Regions from separate parts of the Lentzea rhizosphaerae genome, predicted to be linked through region 3. Evidence: riboswitches for the same ligand, from Rfam matches in the RefSeq annotation. Region 3 holds a riboswitch; each other region holds the start of a gene.
What was found. Region 3 has a riboswitch for S-adenosylmethionine ahead of thrC (threonine synthase). Riboswitches for the same ligand answer to the same signal wherever they lie in the genome.
Positions count from the first base shown of each region.

Region 1 (5,035 bases), on a different contig from region 3:
AGTGCGTGATGGACGGCTTGCCGGAGTTCATCACGGCGAACTTGTAGTCGTGCTTCGGGTGCCGGTCGATCGGCGCGTCGATGGTGCCCTTGATCGGGTCCGGGTGGCCCTGGACGATCGCGTGGTAGACCTTGTCGACGGTGCGTTCCTTGAAGGCGTGCTTCAGGGCCGAGTACGCGGACTCGGACTTCGCGACGACCATCACGCCCGTGGTGCCGACGTCGAGCCGGTGCACGACGCCCTGGCGCTCGGCGGCGCCGGACGTGGCGATCCGGTGACCGGCGGCGGCGAGCCCGCCCACCACGGTCGGGCCGGTCCAGCCAGGCGACGGGTGCACGGCGACACCCACCGGCTTGTCGACGACGATGATGTCGTCGTCCTCGTGGATCACGACCAGGCCCTCGACGGGGATCGCCTGGACGGTGATCGGCTGCGGCGGCGCCGGCAGCGTGATCTCGAGCATGGCGCCCGCGGTCAGCCGGTCGGACTTGCCCACGACACGGCCGTCGATCAGCACGTCGTCGGCGTCGGCGATGGCGGCGACGGCGGTGCGGGACAGACCCAGCAGCTTCGCGAGGCCGGCGTCGACGCGCATGCCGTCCAGACCGTCGGGAATCGGCAGCGTTCGGTATCCGCTCACGCGCGGGGCCTCGACCTTCTTCTCCTTGCAGAACCTGCTGAACCTATCAGGACCAGCTACTTCGGCTCCGTCAGACCGTCGGACTCCACGGGCACCGGAGCGTCCTTGTGAATCGTCCCGTCGTAGTCGTGCCGCCTGAGCGCGAGGACGATGATCGCCGCGCCACCGCCGACGATCGCCATGTCGGCGAGGTTGAACACGGGCCAGACACGGCCGTACGGGTCGAACAGCGACAGGAAGTCCACCACGTGACCGCGCATCGGCCCCGGCTCGCGGAAGAGGCGGTCGACCAGGTTGCCCACGGCACCGCCCAGCACCAGGCCCAGGCCGACGGCCCAGCCCTGGGAGCGGAGGTTGCGCGAGATCCAGGCGATGAACCCGACGACTCCCAGCGCGATCAGCGCCAGGATCCACGTCATGCCCTCCGCCAGGCCGAACGCGGCACCGGGGTTGCGGACGAACGTCAGGTAGAGCACCCCGCCGAACAGCTTGATGGGGCCGGAGTCCTCGAGGAACGCCACGGACACGACCTTGGTGAGCACATCCAGGGCCAGCACACCGCCCGCCAGCACCGCGAGCGTCTTGGTCTTCGGCTCCGGCAGCGATCCGGTGATCGAGAACTCCGGCTCGACGACGTCGTCGCCGGAGTCCTTCCCGGCGGCTTCTTCCGAAGCCTTCTCCGCCCACTCCTCGGTGGCGTCGTCCGGTGCCGCCGCGGGTTCCTCGACCGCTTCCGGCGCGCTGACCTGCTCTTCCGCAGGGTCGGCAGCAGCCTTCTCGGCGGCCTTGGACTCGTCACTCACCAGGTCATTGTCCACTACAGGGACTACGCGAGGAACGGCGGCAGGGTTCGGCCGTCGTCCTCCGGCACCCACCGTCCGTCACGCTGCGTGTAGGTCCACTTCGGCCCCTCGGTGACGAGAGTGCGCAGCGCGGCGACCAACCGGTCCACGTGCTCGACCGTCGTGCCGAGGCCGATCGACGCGCGCACGGCACGGTCCTCGTGCGACCCGACCTGCTTGACCAGGCGGCCCACGATCACGTGCGCGCAGAACGCGCCGTCCCGCACACCGATGCCGTACTCCGCGGACAGCGCCGCCGCGAGGAAGCCCGCGTCGAAGCCGGAGATCGTGAAGCTCACGACACCGACCTTGTCGACGTCGGTCAGGATCGACAGCTCGCGGAAGCCGGGGATCGTGCGCAGCCCTTCACGAAGGCGGGCCAGCAGCTCCTGCTCGTGCGCGACCGTCTGCTCCCAGTGCCGCGACAGGATCTCGCAGGCCGCCGCGAGCGCGTGCACGCCGACGACGTTCGGGCTGCCGGCCTCGTGCCGCTCCGGCACCGCGGACCAGGCCACGCCGAGCCGGTCGCCGTGGTCGGTCACCTTCGACGTGGCACCGCCGCCGACCAGGTACGGCTGGGCCTGCTGCAACCAGTCCGCGCGACCGACCAGCACGCCCGCACCGAACGGCGCGTAGATCTTGTGACCGGAGAACGCGACGTAGTCGACGCCCAGCTCACGGGCGTTGACCGGGCGGTGCGGGGCGAGCTGCGCGGCGTCGAGCGCGATCCGCGCGCCGTGCCGGCGGGCGACCTTCGCGAGCTCCGCGACCGGCCACAGCTCACCCGTGACGTTGGACGCCCCGGTGACGATCACGAGCCGAGGGCCGACCGGGGCGGCGGCCAACGCCCGGTCCAGCGCGACGATCGCGGCGCCAGACGAAGACGGTGCGGGAATGCGCTGAACGTTCGGACCGCGCCACGGCAGCAGCGCCGCGTGGTGCTCGCTGTCGAACAGGACGACGGCGGTGTTCTTGGGAACGCTGCGCGCCAACAGGTTCAGCGAGTCCGTGGTGTTGCGGGTGAAGACGACGGCGTCGGACGAGTGCGCCCCGATGAACCTGCGGATGCGGTCACGCGCCTGCTCGTAGACGCGGGTCGACACCTGCGAGGCGAACCCGGCGCCGCGGTGCACGCTGGCGTACCAGGGCAGCAGCTCGTCGACGGCGTCGCGCACCTCCTGCAGACACGGCGCGCTCGCCGCGTGGTCGAGGTTGGCGTAGGTGACGCGCTCTCCGGTGACCAGTGGAACGCGCAGGTCAGCGCCGACGACAGCCGGAACCGCAGTGCTGGTGGTCTTGGTGATCGCGAGCGTCATCGAGCTGCCTCCGAGGCCAGGGGCCCCGTGTCGCGAAGGCCCGCGCTTGACCGGCGCCCCACGCGCCGGACCAGGTCCTCACCAAGGGCACCCCACCGCGGTTGGAGGGTTGCCGGCCAGCAAGCTTGGGCTTGACGCTGGCTCTCATGACCTGCCGACGACGTTAGCGGAGGGTCACCGAGCGCGTCGACACCCGATCACATCGTGAGAAGCCTCGGAGACCGACTATTCGCCGGTCTCGCCCTTCCAGCGGGCGTAGCGACCGGCCCGGTCCACGGCACGAACGCGCCGCTCAGCGGCCTCGCGCGCCTCTTCCGTGGTGACGATGAGCAACTGGTCCTCGGTCTGCAGCCGCGTCGTCGGTTGTGGCGTGAAACTCTTCCCGCCGCGCACCACGAGGCTCACCGTGGCGCCGGTCGGCAGCCTCAGCTCGGACATGTACACGCCGTGCAGCTTCGACCCGCGCTGGATGTGCACCTGCAGCAGCTCGGCGCCCAGCTCGTCCAACGGCGAGGAGTCGACCTGCACCTCCTGCGGCTCCCCCGCGCGCACCAGGCCGAGGCGCCGCGCCAGGAACGGCAACGTCGTGCCCTGCACCACCGTCAGCACGATGACCAGCACGAACACCGCGTCGACCAGCTCGCGCGCGCCCTGAACGCCCTGGATCAACGGGATCAGCGCGAACACGATGGGCACCGCGCCGCGCAGGCCCGACCACGAGAGGAACGCCTGCTCGCGCCACGGCACCTTGAACGGCAGCGCGGCGAGCACGACGGACAGCGGCCGCGCCAGGAACGTCACCACCACACCCGCGATCAACGCCGGGACCAGCACGTCGAGCAGCCGCGACGGTGACGCGTAGAGGCCGAGCAGGACGAAGAGCCCGATCTGCGCGAGCCAGCCGAGCCCTTCCGCGAACGAGAGGGTGTCGGCGCGGTGCGGCAGGCGGGCGTTGCCGAGCACCAGCGCGGCCACGTAGGTGGCGAGGAACCCGGACGCGTGCGCGAGATCGCCTGCGGTGTAAGCGATCACGCACACCGCCACGGTGGCGAGCGGGTACAGGCCGGTGGCGGGCAGCGCCGCACGTCTCAGCCCAGCGCCGCCGAGATAGCCCAGCGCGACACCGATGAGCGCGCCCGCGACCAGTTCGTAGACCACGAGCAGCGGTGCGGTCCACGAGATCCGGTCCGACGACGCCAGCAGCACGACGGCGAGGTAGACCGGCGCGTCGTTGAGGCCGGACTCCAGTTCGAGCGCGCCGGTGAGCCGCGCCCCGACGCCCAGCGACCGCAGGACGCTGAAGACCGCGGCCGCGTCGGTGGACGACAGCACCGCGCCCCACAGCAACGCCATCCGCCAGTCGAGGCCGAGCAGGAAGTGCAACGCGGTTCCCGTCACGGCGACGCTCACCGCAACGGCCACTGTGGACAGTGCGACACCTAACCACAGCGAGGACTTCACGGCCTGCCAACGGGTCGTGAGCCCGCCCTCGCTCAGGATCAGCACGAGAGCCGCGATGCCGAGGGACTGGGTGAGGTCGGCGTCGTCGAACCTGATGCCGGCCACGGACTCGCCGAGCAGCACGCCGATGCCGAGGTACAACAACAACGAGGGCAGACCGAGTCGAGTCGACACGCGCACCGCGACCACGGAGATCAGCAGCACGGCCGCGCCGACGCCCAGAACGACCGTCACGTCACCCACCCGGACCATTCTCGTTGATCACCACCGAATTGGACGAATCCGACGCGTCACAACAACCCGCCGTTCTCCTCTACCGGGCTCATGCGCACAGGAGCATGTTGATCAGTGGCTCAATCCCAACCCTGCACTGGAGTTGAACCATGAGAATCCTGATCGCACTGGCGGCCGCCTTGACGGTGGCCGGAGCAACCACGGCACAGGCAGCCGCTCCGGCGGCCCTGGCAGCACCGAACATCAACGTCGCGAACGTGCGAGCCCACCTCAACCAGTTCCAGTCGATCGCGAACGCCAACGGCGGCAACCGCGCTCACGGACGTCCGGGGTACCTGGCCTCGGTGAACTGGGTGAAGAGCAAGCTCGACGCGGCGGGCTTCACCACGCGGGTGCAGTCGTTCACCTACGGCGGCGCCACCGGCTACAACCTGATCGCGGACTACCCCGGCGGCGACGCGAACAACGTCGTCGTGCTGGGCGGCCACCTCGACAGCGTCACCGCGGGCCCCGGCATCAACGACAACGGCTCGGGTTCCGCG
Region 1 is NZ_JBHRZI010000015.1:213,461-218,495, forward strand. It holds gene ACFOWZ_RS17910 (RluA family pseudouridine synthase) at 1-595, opposite strand, end outside; gene lspA (signal peptidase II) at 697-1,443, opposite strand; gene ACFOWZ_RS17920 (aminotransferase class V-fold PLP-dependent enzyme) at 1,467-2,798, opposite strand; SAM riboswitch class IV at 2,836-2,950, opposite strand; gene ACFOWZ_RS17925 (potassium/proton antiporter) at 3,024-4,511, opposite strand; gene ACFOWZ_RS17930 (M28 family metallopeptidase) at 4,643-5,035, shown strand, end outside.
Region 1: it holds a riboswitch for S-adenosylmethionine, as region 3 does, so the genes downstream of both, ACFOWZ_RS17920 (aminotransferase class V-fold PLP-dependent enzyme) here and thrC (threonine synthase) in region 3, are expected to answer to the same signal.

Region 2 (5,035 bases), on a different contig from region 3:
AAGGGCGCGGTCGCCGCGGTGCTCGTCTCGATCTCCGGCGGCGGCGTGACCGCGATGGCGATGGACAAGTCGCTGACCGTCGAGGTCGACGGCGCGCTGCAGACCGTCCACTCGTACGAGGGCACGGTCGGCGAGGTCCTCGAAGAAGAGGGCATCAAGGTCGGCGAGCACGACGCGCTGTCCCCGTCGCTCAACACCCCGATCTCCGACGGCGGCAAGATCAGCCTCGACCGCGGCCGCCTGCTCAAGATGAGCGTCGACGGCCAGGCCCGCGAGGACTGGGTCCGCTCGGTCACGGTCGAAGAGGCCGCGAAGCAGATGGGCGTGCCGACCGAGGGCGCGTGGTTCTCCGCCCCCGGCACCCAGGACATCCCGCTCGAGGGCATGAACCTCGAGGTCAAGACCCGCAAGAACATCAAGCTGTTCGACGGCGCGAACCCGGTCCGCGAGGTCCAGACGACCGCAGTCACCGTCGACGAGCTCCTGAAGAACGAGAACCTCTCCCTCGGCCCCGAGGACGCAGTCGCCTCTGGTACCGACGTGAAGCTCGCCACCGGCGCCGAGGTCTACATCTCGCGCACCGGCGTCACGGTCATCAACGTGAACGAGCCCGTCGCCCCGCCGGTCGAGAAGACCAACGACCCGAACATGAACGCGGGCGAGCAGAAGGTCACCGACCCGGGCGAGGCGGGCGAGCAGATCTCGACCTACCGCGTGACGGTGAAGAACGGCAAGGAGATCAGCCGCGAGAAGATCGGCGGCAAGGTCACCAAGGAGCCGAAGCCCAAGAAGATCACCGTGGGCACCAAGCCCCTCCCCGACGGCGAGGTCTGGGACCGCCTGGCCAAGTGCGAGGCGGGCGGCAACTGGGCCATCAACACGGGCAACGGCTACTACGGCGGCCTGCAGTTCGACGCGAGCACCTGGCGCGCCTATGGTGGCCAGGCCTACGCCCCCCTCCCGCACCAGGCAACGCGCGAACAGCAGATCGCGGTGGCCACCAAGCTGCGCGACGGCCGAGGCGGCACGTACTCGGCGTGGCCGGGCTGCCGCGCGAAGCTGGGCCTGCCGTAAGCCCGCACCTGACTCGACCGATGGCCGCTCCTGGTTCGCCAGGGCGGCCATCGCCGTTTCCGGGGCAGGGGAGGGAGCACCCGCCACAGCAACACGGAACCTGGCGTGCCGGGGGACCGAGCCACCCAACCCGAGCCGACCCGCGCAACACCCACCCTGCGACAATGCCCGAGTGAGCCTGCTGGGACCCGCCGAAGTCCGCCGTCTAGCCGAAGAGCTGGACATCCGCCCAACCAAGAAACTGGGCCAGAACTTCGTCCACGACCCCAACACGGTCCGCAAAATCGTCACGGCAGCCGAGCTCACCAACGACGACGTCGTCCTGGAAGTGGGCCCAGGCCTGGGATCCCTGACCCTGGCCCTCCTCCCACCAGCCAAACAGGTCATCGCCGTCGAGATCGACCCCAAACTCGCGCAACGCCTCCCCCAGACCGCATCCGAGATGGACCCGGAGAACGCCGACAAACTCCACGTGGTCCTGAAAGACGCGATGAAGGTCACCCAACAGGACCTGCCAGAACAACCCACGGCGATCGTCGCCAACCTCCCGTACAACGTCGCGGTCCCGGTAGTCCTCCACCTGCTGGCCGAACTCCCGACCCTCCAAAAGGGTCTGGTCATGGTCCAAGCAGAGGTAGCCGACCGAATGGCGGCAAAACCGGGCAACAAGATCTACGGCGTCCCGAGCGTCAAGCTCGCCTGGTACGCCAACGCCAAGAAGGCCGGCAGCATCGGCAAGAACGTCTTCTGGCCCGCCCCGAACGTCGACTCGGGCCTGGTCTGGTTCCAGCGCCACGAAACCCTGCTGTCCACAGTGGACAAGAAAAGGCTGTTCGAGATCATCGACGCCGCCTTCGCCCAGCGCCGCAAGACGCTGCGGGCCGCCCTCAAGGGCTGGGCCGGCGGTGCCGAGCAGGCCGACGAACTGCTCCAGAAGGCTGGCATCGACCCCCAGCAAAGGGGCGAACAGCTCAGCGTGATCGACTTTGTCCGGATCGCCGAGGTCTGACCCGGCGATCTTTCGGCCATCAGTGTGATCTGTCGAACGAATCCGAATCTGGCTTGCGCAACCGAACGTCTGTCCGGTTGACTGCTAAGTGCCATCCGGAGCGACCGAGAGACCTGGCTCTACGACGTCGCAGCAACCACCCGCTGGATGCGGGCAGGTGCTAACGCCAGGACCGATGGAGGATCACATGTGCACTTCGCGAATGCTGACGCGCCGTCGAGTCGTCGACCAGTGCCGTCGCACCGCTTCTGCATGTCGTCGCCACCTCGTCTAAGGCGCCTTCTCAAAGTCCTTTGACGCGCACTCAGTCAACGAGTGGCGCACACACCTGAGCAGAACTTCGATCGCGCACAGCCCGCACAAGGGCGTGTGTGCCGTCGCGCGCAGCCGTGGAGCAGAAGTGATCACTGTCGAAAACCTCACCAAGTCCTTCCAGGGTGTCAACGCCCTGAACGGCGTGACCCTCGACGTCGAGGCGGGCACCGTGCTCGGCGTGGTCGGCCCGAGCGGGGCCGGCAAGTCGACGCTCGCGCGCTGCGTTGCGCTGCTCGAGCGTCCCGACTCCGGTGCGATCCGGGTCGATGGCACCGACATCACGAGCCTTGACGGGAGTGCCCTCCGGGCCGCCCGCCGGCAGATCGGCGTTGTGCCGCAGGGGGATTCGCTCCTCCGCCAGCGCACGGCGGCCGGCAACATCGCCCTTCCCCTCGAGAGCGCGGGCGTTCCGGGGCCGCAGCGCCGCACCCGCGTGGGTGAGCTGCTGGACCTCGTCGGCCTCACCGACAAGGCCACCGCGTACCCCGACCAGCTGTCCGGCGGCCAGCGTCAGCGCATCGCCGTGGCGCGTGCGCTCGCCGCGAACCCGTCCGTGCTCCTCGCCGACGAGCCCACCAGTGCGCTCGACCCGGAGACCACCGGTTCCGTGCTGACCGTGCTCGACCGTGCGCGCGCTGAGCTCGGTGTGACCGTGCTCGTCGTCACGCACGACATGGGCGTGGTCCGCAAGATCTGCGATGACGTCGCCGTGCTGGAGCAGGGCCGTGTCGTCGAGCACGGCAAGGTCCTCGACCTGGTCGGTGACGCCGCCAGCCGCACGAGTTCCGCGTTGCTGCCCGCCGTCGACCTGAACCCGATCAACGAGAACACTTACGACCGCGTCGCGGACGTCGTGCTCGTCGGGTTCGCCGCGGTCGGCGCGCTGCTGCCCGAGGCCTCGCACCGGTTCGGCGTCGAGCTGAACATCGTCGGTGGCGGCCTCACGCGGCTGGGCGAGACGCCGGTCGCGCGGTTCCGCCTCGGCCTGAACGGCGAGCGCTCCGACTCCGCGCTCGAGTGGATCGGCGAGGCCGGCGGTGCGGTGCAGAGGTCCCTGAAGGGACCGCAGGGAGTAGCTGCGTGAGGTCTGCTACACCCTGGCCCGACGTCGTCAGCTACCTCGTCGAGGCCACCGGTGAAACGCTGTACATGGTCGGCGTTTCCACCGTCATCGCCACCGCACTAGGAGTTCCCGTAGGGGTTTGGCTGCAGCTCACCGCCAAGGGCGGGCTGCGGCCGAACGCCGCGGTGCACCGAATTCTCAGCTTCGTCACCGACCTGGGCCGCTCGATGCCGTTCATCGTGCTGCTCGTCGCGCTCACGTCGGTCACCCGCCTGATCGTCGGCGGCTCCATCGGCAGCACCGCGGTCATCGTGCCGCTGGCCGTGGGCGCCATCCCGTTCGTCGGGCGGCTCGTGCAGAACATCCTGTCCGAGGTGCACGTGACCGTGGTCGAGGCCGCGATCACCACCGGCGCCTCGACGTTGAGGATCGTCAGGAGCGTGCTGATCCGCGAGTCGCTGCCCGCGCTGATCAACGCCATCGGCGTCACCGTGATCGCCCTGATCGGGTACTCCGCGATGGCGGGCGTGATCGGCGGTGGCGGCCTCGGCGACCTCGCGATCCGCGAGGGCTACCAGCGCTTCAACGACCGGATCCTGTGGAGCACCGTGGCGTGGCTCGCCGTGCTCACGACCGTGATCCAGCTCGGTTTCACCCGTGCCGCCCGTGCGTCCGACCGGCGCCGGCACGCCTCCGTCTGACTTTTCGGCACGCGGGGCCCTCTCGTGCGGCCAGAGCGAACGAAAGCTCCCCGCGTGCACTGAAACTTTCCGCCGCTGAAACTCTCAAAAGGAACGAAATGCGTATTAAGGCTGCCCTGATCGCGGTCGCTTTGACTGTTTTGTCCGCTTGCTCGTCCGGCACGAACACGTCCGACACCCTCAAGGTCGGCGTCTCCCCGGTCCCGCACGCCCAGATCCTCAAGTACGTGGCCGACAACCTCGCGTCGCAGAAGGGTCTGAAGATCGAGGTCGTCGAGTTCACCGACTACGTGCAGCCGAACACGGCGCTGGTCGACGGCTCGCTCGACGCCAACTACTTCCAGACCGTGCCGTACCTGGCGACCTTCACGAAGGAGAGCGGCGCCCAGGTCGAGTGGGTCGAGCCCGTCCACGTCGAGCCGCTGGGTCTCTACTCGAAGAAGGTCCGCAAGCTCCACGAGCTGCCGCAGAACGCCAAGGTCGCCGTGGCCAACGACGCCACGAACGAGGCCCGCGGGCTCAAGCTCCTCGAAGCCAACGGCCTGATCAAGCTCAAGGCCGTGGACCAGCCGACCACGCGCGACGTGGCGGAGAACCCCAAGAACCTGCAGTTCGTGCCCCTGGAGGCCGCTCAGCTGCCGCGTTCGCTGGAGGACACCGACGCGTCGGTGATCAACGGCAACTACGCCATCGACGCGGGCCTCAAGCCGGCGACGGACTCGCTCGCGCTGGAGGAGGCCGAGGGCAACCCGAACGCGAACGGCCTGGTCACGCGCACCGAGCTCAAGGACGACAAGCGGATCCGCGACCTGGCGGAGCTGCTCGGATCGCAGCAGGTCAAGGACTACATCAAGCAGACCTTCAACGGTTCGG
Region 2 is NZ_JBHRZI010000046.1:224,853-229,887, reverse strand. It holds gene ACFOWZ_RS42895 (transglycosylase family protein) at 1-1,074, shown strand, start outside; gene rsmA (16S rRNA (adenine(1518)-N(6)/adenine(1519)-N(6))-dimethyltransferase RsmA) at 1,253-2,083, shown strand; SAM riboswitch class I at 2,172-2,265, shown strand; gene ACFOWZ_RS42885 (methionine ABC transporter ATP-binding protein) at 2,484-3,482, shown strand; gene ACFOWZ_RS42880 (methionine ABC transporter permease) at 3,479-4,162, shown strand; gene ACFOWZ_RS42875 (MetQ/NlpA family ABC transporter substrate-binding protein) at 4,261-5,035, shown strand, end outside.
Region 2: it holds a riboswitch for S-adenosylmethionine, as region 3 does, so the genes downstream of both, ACFOWZ_RS42885 (methionine ABC transporter ATP-binding protein) here and thrC (threonine synthase) in region 3, are expected to answer to the same signal.

Region 3 (5,035 bases):
TACGTGTCTTCTTCGGTCGATGCCACGGCCTGCCGGATCGAGGGCACGCGCACGATTTACGGCGCGTTCCACCACTTCCCGCCGCCGCTCGCTCAACGGATGCTGCAGAACGCCGTCGACGCAAGACAGCCGATCGTCGTCGTGGACACCAAACGGTCGTTCCTGTATATGTTGCTCTTCCCGTTCCTGCTCACGCTGGCCGTGCTGGTGTCGGCGCCGTTCCAGCGCAATCCCCTGCCGCGTTACCTGCTGCGGCTGGTGCTCACCTACGTCGTGCCGGTGCTGCCGTTCATGATGTTCTTCGACAGCGTCGTGTCGTTCCTGCGCATGTACGGACGCGGTGAGCTGCGGCGGATGGTCGACGGCCTGGACCGCACCGAGTCGTTCGGCTGGACGATCGGCGTCGAACCCGGCTTCACAGGCGCCCAGTACCTGATCGGGATTCCGCGACGGTGAGACGGCGGAAGGGGCCTCACCCGCGTGGAGTGAGACCCCTTCGTCGTCAGTCGCGCAGTTCCCTCGGCAGCTGGCGCTCGGCGTCGAGCAGTTCGATGCCGAGCAGCTCCCCGTCGGCTCCGAAGTCGAGCACGACAGCGATGCTGCCGTCCTCATCGGTGACGGTGACCTGCTTCGCGGCCTCGCCGGGCCCGATCTCGCGGAACCCGATGTAGGCGGCGTTCACCGAACGGTCCCAGCTGACTAGTTGCGCCATACCGTCACAACGTAGCCGTTGTTGTTGGCAACGACGGTGATCTTGCGATCCGTGTACTTCCACGTGCCGTTGCTCTGCTTCTTGGCGCGGTTGCAGGTGTCGTGCACGACGTTCTCGACGTGGTCGGACGTGATGCGTCGCGCCGCCATCTGCTCCTGGGCGTGCAGGCTGTAGCCGGACACGAAGCACGGCGCGCCCGCCTGCACCTGCAGCACCGGTTCGGGAGGCACCGCCTGCGCGATACCGGTGGCGATGAACATGGCCGCCAGCACGGCGGCGCAGAGCCTGACCAGGCCTGCCATCACGCGTCGTACTCGAAGAGGTAGACGCTCGCGACCGAGCCGGGATGCGCCCAGTCGAACGGGATGCGCTTGCCCTTCGGGCACGCCGCCCTGCTGAACTCCGTGTTGCCGCTCGCGAACACCGCCTTCACCTTCGCGCACTGGCCGTCCGCGTCGGTGTCCTCGACCCAGCCGCTCACGCGGATCTTGCCGTCCCGGCAGCTCAGCTCCCAGTGCGCCTTGGCACCGGACGTCTTCGGGTTCTTGACCTCGCCGCAGCCACCCATCGCGGACATGCCCTCCGCGTTCGCCGTCGCGGCGCCGGACAACGACAAGCCCACCAGTGCCAAACCGGTCAACGCAGCGCGAATTCCACGCACGTCAGCCACCCCTCGTTTTGTGTTGGATTCCGATTCGTTGAGGCACCCGGCCGGGGCGGGACTGAGCTTTCCGAGATCAGCGGCGGTCGTACAAGTGGATGCGGCCGTCCGGTCAGTCCGACCTTGTCCGGCCTGGTCAGGGGCGCCTCCGGACGGCATGATCGGGAGACGTGAACAGCCAGGGGGAGTTCATCGCGTCGTTGCGCGAGCTGAAACAACGGTCCGGCCTCACCTATCGCCAGTTGGAGAAACGCGCCGCCGAGCGGGGAAAGGTGCTGGCGCGCAGCACTCTGGCCGACGTGCTCGCGGGAAAGCGGCTACCGGCACCGGACGTGCTGGACGCGTTCGTGCACGCGTGCGGTGAAGGTGACCAGGTCGACTCGTGGCAGCAGGCCCGCGCCTCGATCGCCGAACCCGCTGCGACACCGGCGGTCCAGCGACGTCGTTCGGTGTGGTGGTCGGCGGCTTCCGCGCTGGTGGTCGTCGCCGCGGCGGGCACCTGGTTCGCGGTGTCCGGTGGCCGGGACGCGCCCGCCGGCACCTCGGTCCCGACCTCACCGGTGCGGATCAGGCCGGTCGCCGCGCCGGACCTGTGCCTGACCGACGGACACGTGCGCGACGGCCGCTACGGCCCGCTAGTGGCCGTGCAACGACCGTGTTCCGCCGTGGCACCGCAAACGACCACGCTCGAACCACTCGGTTCCGGCGCGTACCGCATCGCGTGGCACCACCCGCAGTTCGGCAAGGGATGTCTGAAGGTGCTGGAGGACGGTCTGCTGGAGCCGTGGGACGACTGCACCAAAGCCACGCCCTTCACCCTCGAACACTCGGAGGCCGAGTACACCCTGCGCGTCGAAGGCCGCGGCTGCGTCGGCATCGCGGGCACGGGCGAGAGCGCCGAGGCACTCGTCGGTGCGTGCGATCAGCGGTTCATGATCGACACCGCTCAACGACGGCCGTGAGCGGCCACGATCCTGAGCACGGCACGCTCCAGCGCGTAGTCGGCGTCGGCCGCCACACCCTTCACGTCGGCGTTGAGCCCCGCGACCACCTGCATCGCGTCGGCGAGACCGGACTGGTCCCAGCCGCGCGCCTGGGCCTGCGCCTTCTTGATCTTCCACGGCGGCATGCCGAGCGGACCCGCCAGGCTGAACGGGTCGGCACGGCCCACCGCGGACACCCGCGCGACCGTGCGCACCGCGTCCGCGAGCGCGTCCGCGACCAGCACGTGCGGCACGCCGAGCTGCATGGCCCAGCGCAACGCCTCCATGGCTCCCGCACGGTCACCGGTCACGGCCTTCTCCGCGACCGCGAACCCGGTCACCTCGGCCTTGCCCTGGTGGTAGCGGCGGATCTCGTCGACCGTCACCTTGCCGTCGGTGTCCGACACGAGCTGTGACGCCGCGGCGGCGAGCTCGCGCAGGTTCGTGCCCACGGCGTCGATGAGCGTGGCGACGGCCTCCGGATCGATCTTGCCGCCCGCCCGCCGCACCTCGTTGCGCACGAACGCCTCCCGCTCACCGGGCTTGGTGATCTTGGCGCACTCGGTGACCGCGGCACCGGCCTTCTTCAGCTGTCCGGGCAGGTCCTTGGCCGCCTTGCTGCGACCACCGCCCGTGTGCACGACGACGAGCGTGACTCCGTCCGCGGGCGCCTTGACGTAGGAGAGCACCGTCTCGGCGATCTCCTTGGTGATGTCCTGCGCGCTCTGCAGGACGATCACGCGCCCCTCCGCGAACAGCGACGGGCTCACCAGCTCGGCCAGCTCGGGAGGAGTGAGGTCAGTCACCTGCACACGGGTCAGATCGGCGTTCGGATCGACCTCGCGTGCGGCCTCGAGCGCCGCCCGAACAGCACGTTCGACCAGCAACTCCTCCTCGCCGACGACGAGGTGCAGTGACTCCGGTGCGCTCACGCTCCGCATCCTCCCACGTCCCGGATCGTGGACGTCGGTGGCTGAGCCGCGGACTGTTGCCGTAGCTTGGTGGCCACAACTGAACACCGCTCATCCAGAGGGGCAGAGGGACCGGCCCGAAGAAGCCCCGGCAACCGGCGTCAGCAGCAGTGCATCACTGCGCGCGGACGATCACGGTGCCAATTCCGACCCGTTCGATTTCGCGGGAAAGATGAGGAGATACCTCGCGATGACTGCTGTCACTGTGCCCACGAGCACGACCTTCGACCTCGGCCCCGCCCGTGCACTGCTGTGCCGTGAGTGCGGAAATGAGACCCCTCTCGCTGCTGAGTACGCCTGTCTGGAATGTTTCGGGCCGCTGGAAGTGGCCTACGACTTCGGCAGGATCCGGCGCGAGGACATCGAGGCCGGCCCCAAGTCGATCTGGCGCTACCGCGGCCTTCTCCCCGTTCCGTCCACTGTGGAACAGCACCCGAACACCGACCCCGGCGGCACCCGCCTGGTCAAGGCCGACAACCTCGCCAAGGCCCTGGGCGTCCGCAAGGTCTGGGTGAAGGACGACACCGGCAACCCCACCCACTCGTTCAAGGACCGCGTGGTCGGCGTGGCCCTCGCCGCGGCCCGTGAGCTCGGCTTCAAGGTCCTGGCCTGCCCGTCCACCGGCAACCTGGCGAACGCCGTCGCCGCGGCCGCCGCCCGCGCGGGCTGGCAGTCGGTCGTGCTGGTTCCCTCCTCTCTCGAGCGCGCCAAGATCCTGATGAGCGCGGTCTACGAAGGCGCCCTGATCGCCGTCGACGGCAACTACGACGACGTGAACCGCCTGGCCCAGGAACTCGCCGCGGAGCACGAGGACTGGGCGTTCGTGAACGTCAACGTCCGCCCGTACTACGCGGAGGGCTCGAAGACCCTCGGCTACGAGGTCGCCGAGCAGCTGGGCTGGCGCCTGCCCGACCAGATCGTGGTGCCGATCGCGTCCGGCTCGCAGCTCACCAAGGTCGACAAGGCGTTCCGCGAGCTCGGCCAGCTCGACCTCGTCGAGGCCACCCCGTACCGCGTGTTCGGCGCCCAGGCCACCGGCTGCAGCCCGGTCTCCGCCGCGTACAAGGAAGGCCACGACGTCATCCGCCCGGTCCGCCCGGACACCATCGCCCGCTCGCTGGCGATCGGCGCCCCGGCCGACGGCCCCTACGTCCTCGACGCGGTGCGCCGCACCAACGGTGCCATCGAGGACGTGACCGACGAAGAGGTCGTCGAGGGCATCAAGCTCCTCGCCCGCACCGAGGGCATCTTCGCCGAGACCGCCGGCGGCGTGACCGTGGCGACGGCGAAGAAGCTGATCGAGGCGGGCCAGCTCGACCCGGACGGCGAGACCGTGCTGCTCATCACCGGCGACGGCCTCAAGACCCTCGACGCGCTCGGCGACACGATCGGCCCGCGCGCGACGGTTCCACCGTCGGCCGAGGCCGTCATCAAGGCGCTGGGCTAAATCACCTCCTTCCGGTCCGGGGACGCTCACACGTCCCCGGACCGCGTTGTGTCAGAAGGAAATCGCGTCGGTCCTGAGCCAACCGGTGCGCGGAAAGCGTTGCAGGCCCTCCATCACGTGCGGTCCGACCGGGCTCGCCTCCGCGCGCCACGCCACGATCCGTTGCGGCCACGGGCATTCCGCCTTGAGCGCGTTGTAGTGGTAGTCGTGCCAGGCCTGCGGCGTGATCCTCAGGTCGTCGTCGAACACGTACTCCGACAT
Region 3 is NZ_JBHRZI010000029.1:8,947-13,981, forward strand. It holds gene ACFOWZ_RS32415 (class I SAM-dependent methyltransferase) at 1-456, shown strand, start outside; gene ACFOWZ_RS32420 (DUF2283 domain-containing protein) at 503-712, opposite strand; gene ACFOWZ_RS32425 (DUF4258 domain-containing protein) at 700-1,014, opposite strand; gene ACFOWZ_RS32430 (hypothetical protein) at 1,014-1,373, opposite strand; gene ACFOWZ_RS32435 (helix-turn-helix domain-containing protein) at 1,544-2,335, shown strand; gene holA (DNA polymerase III subunit delta) at 2,320-3,297, opposite strand; SAM riboswitch class I at 3,376-3,506, shown strand; gene thrC (threonine synthase) at 3,518-4,774, shown strand; gene ACFOWZ_RS32450 (DNA internalization-related competence protein ComEC/Rec2) at 4,776-5,035, opposite strand, start outside.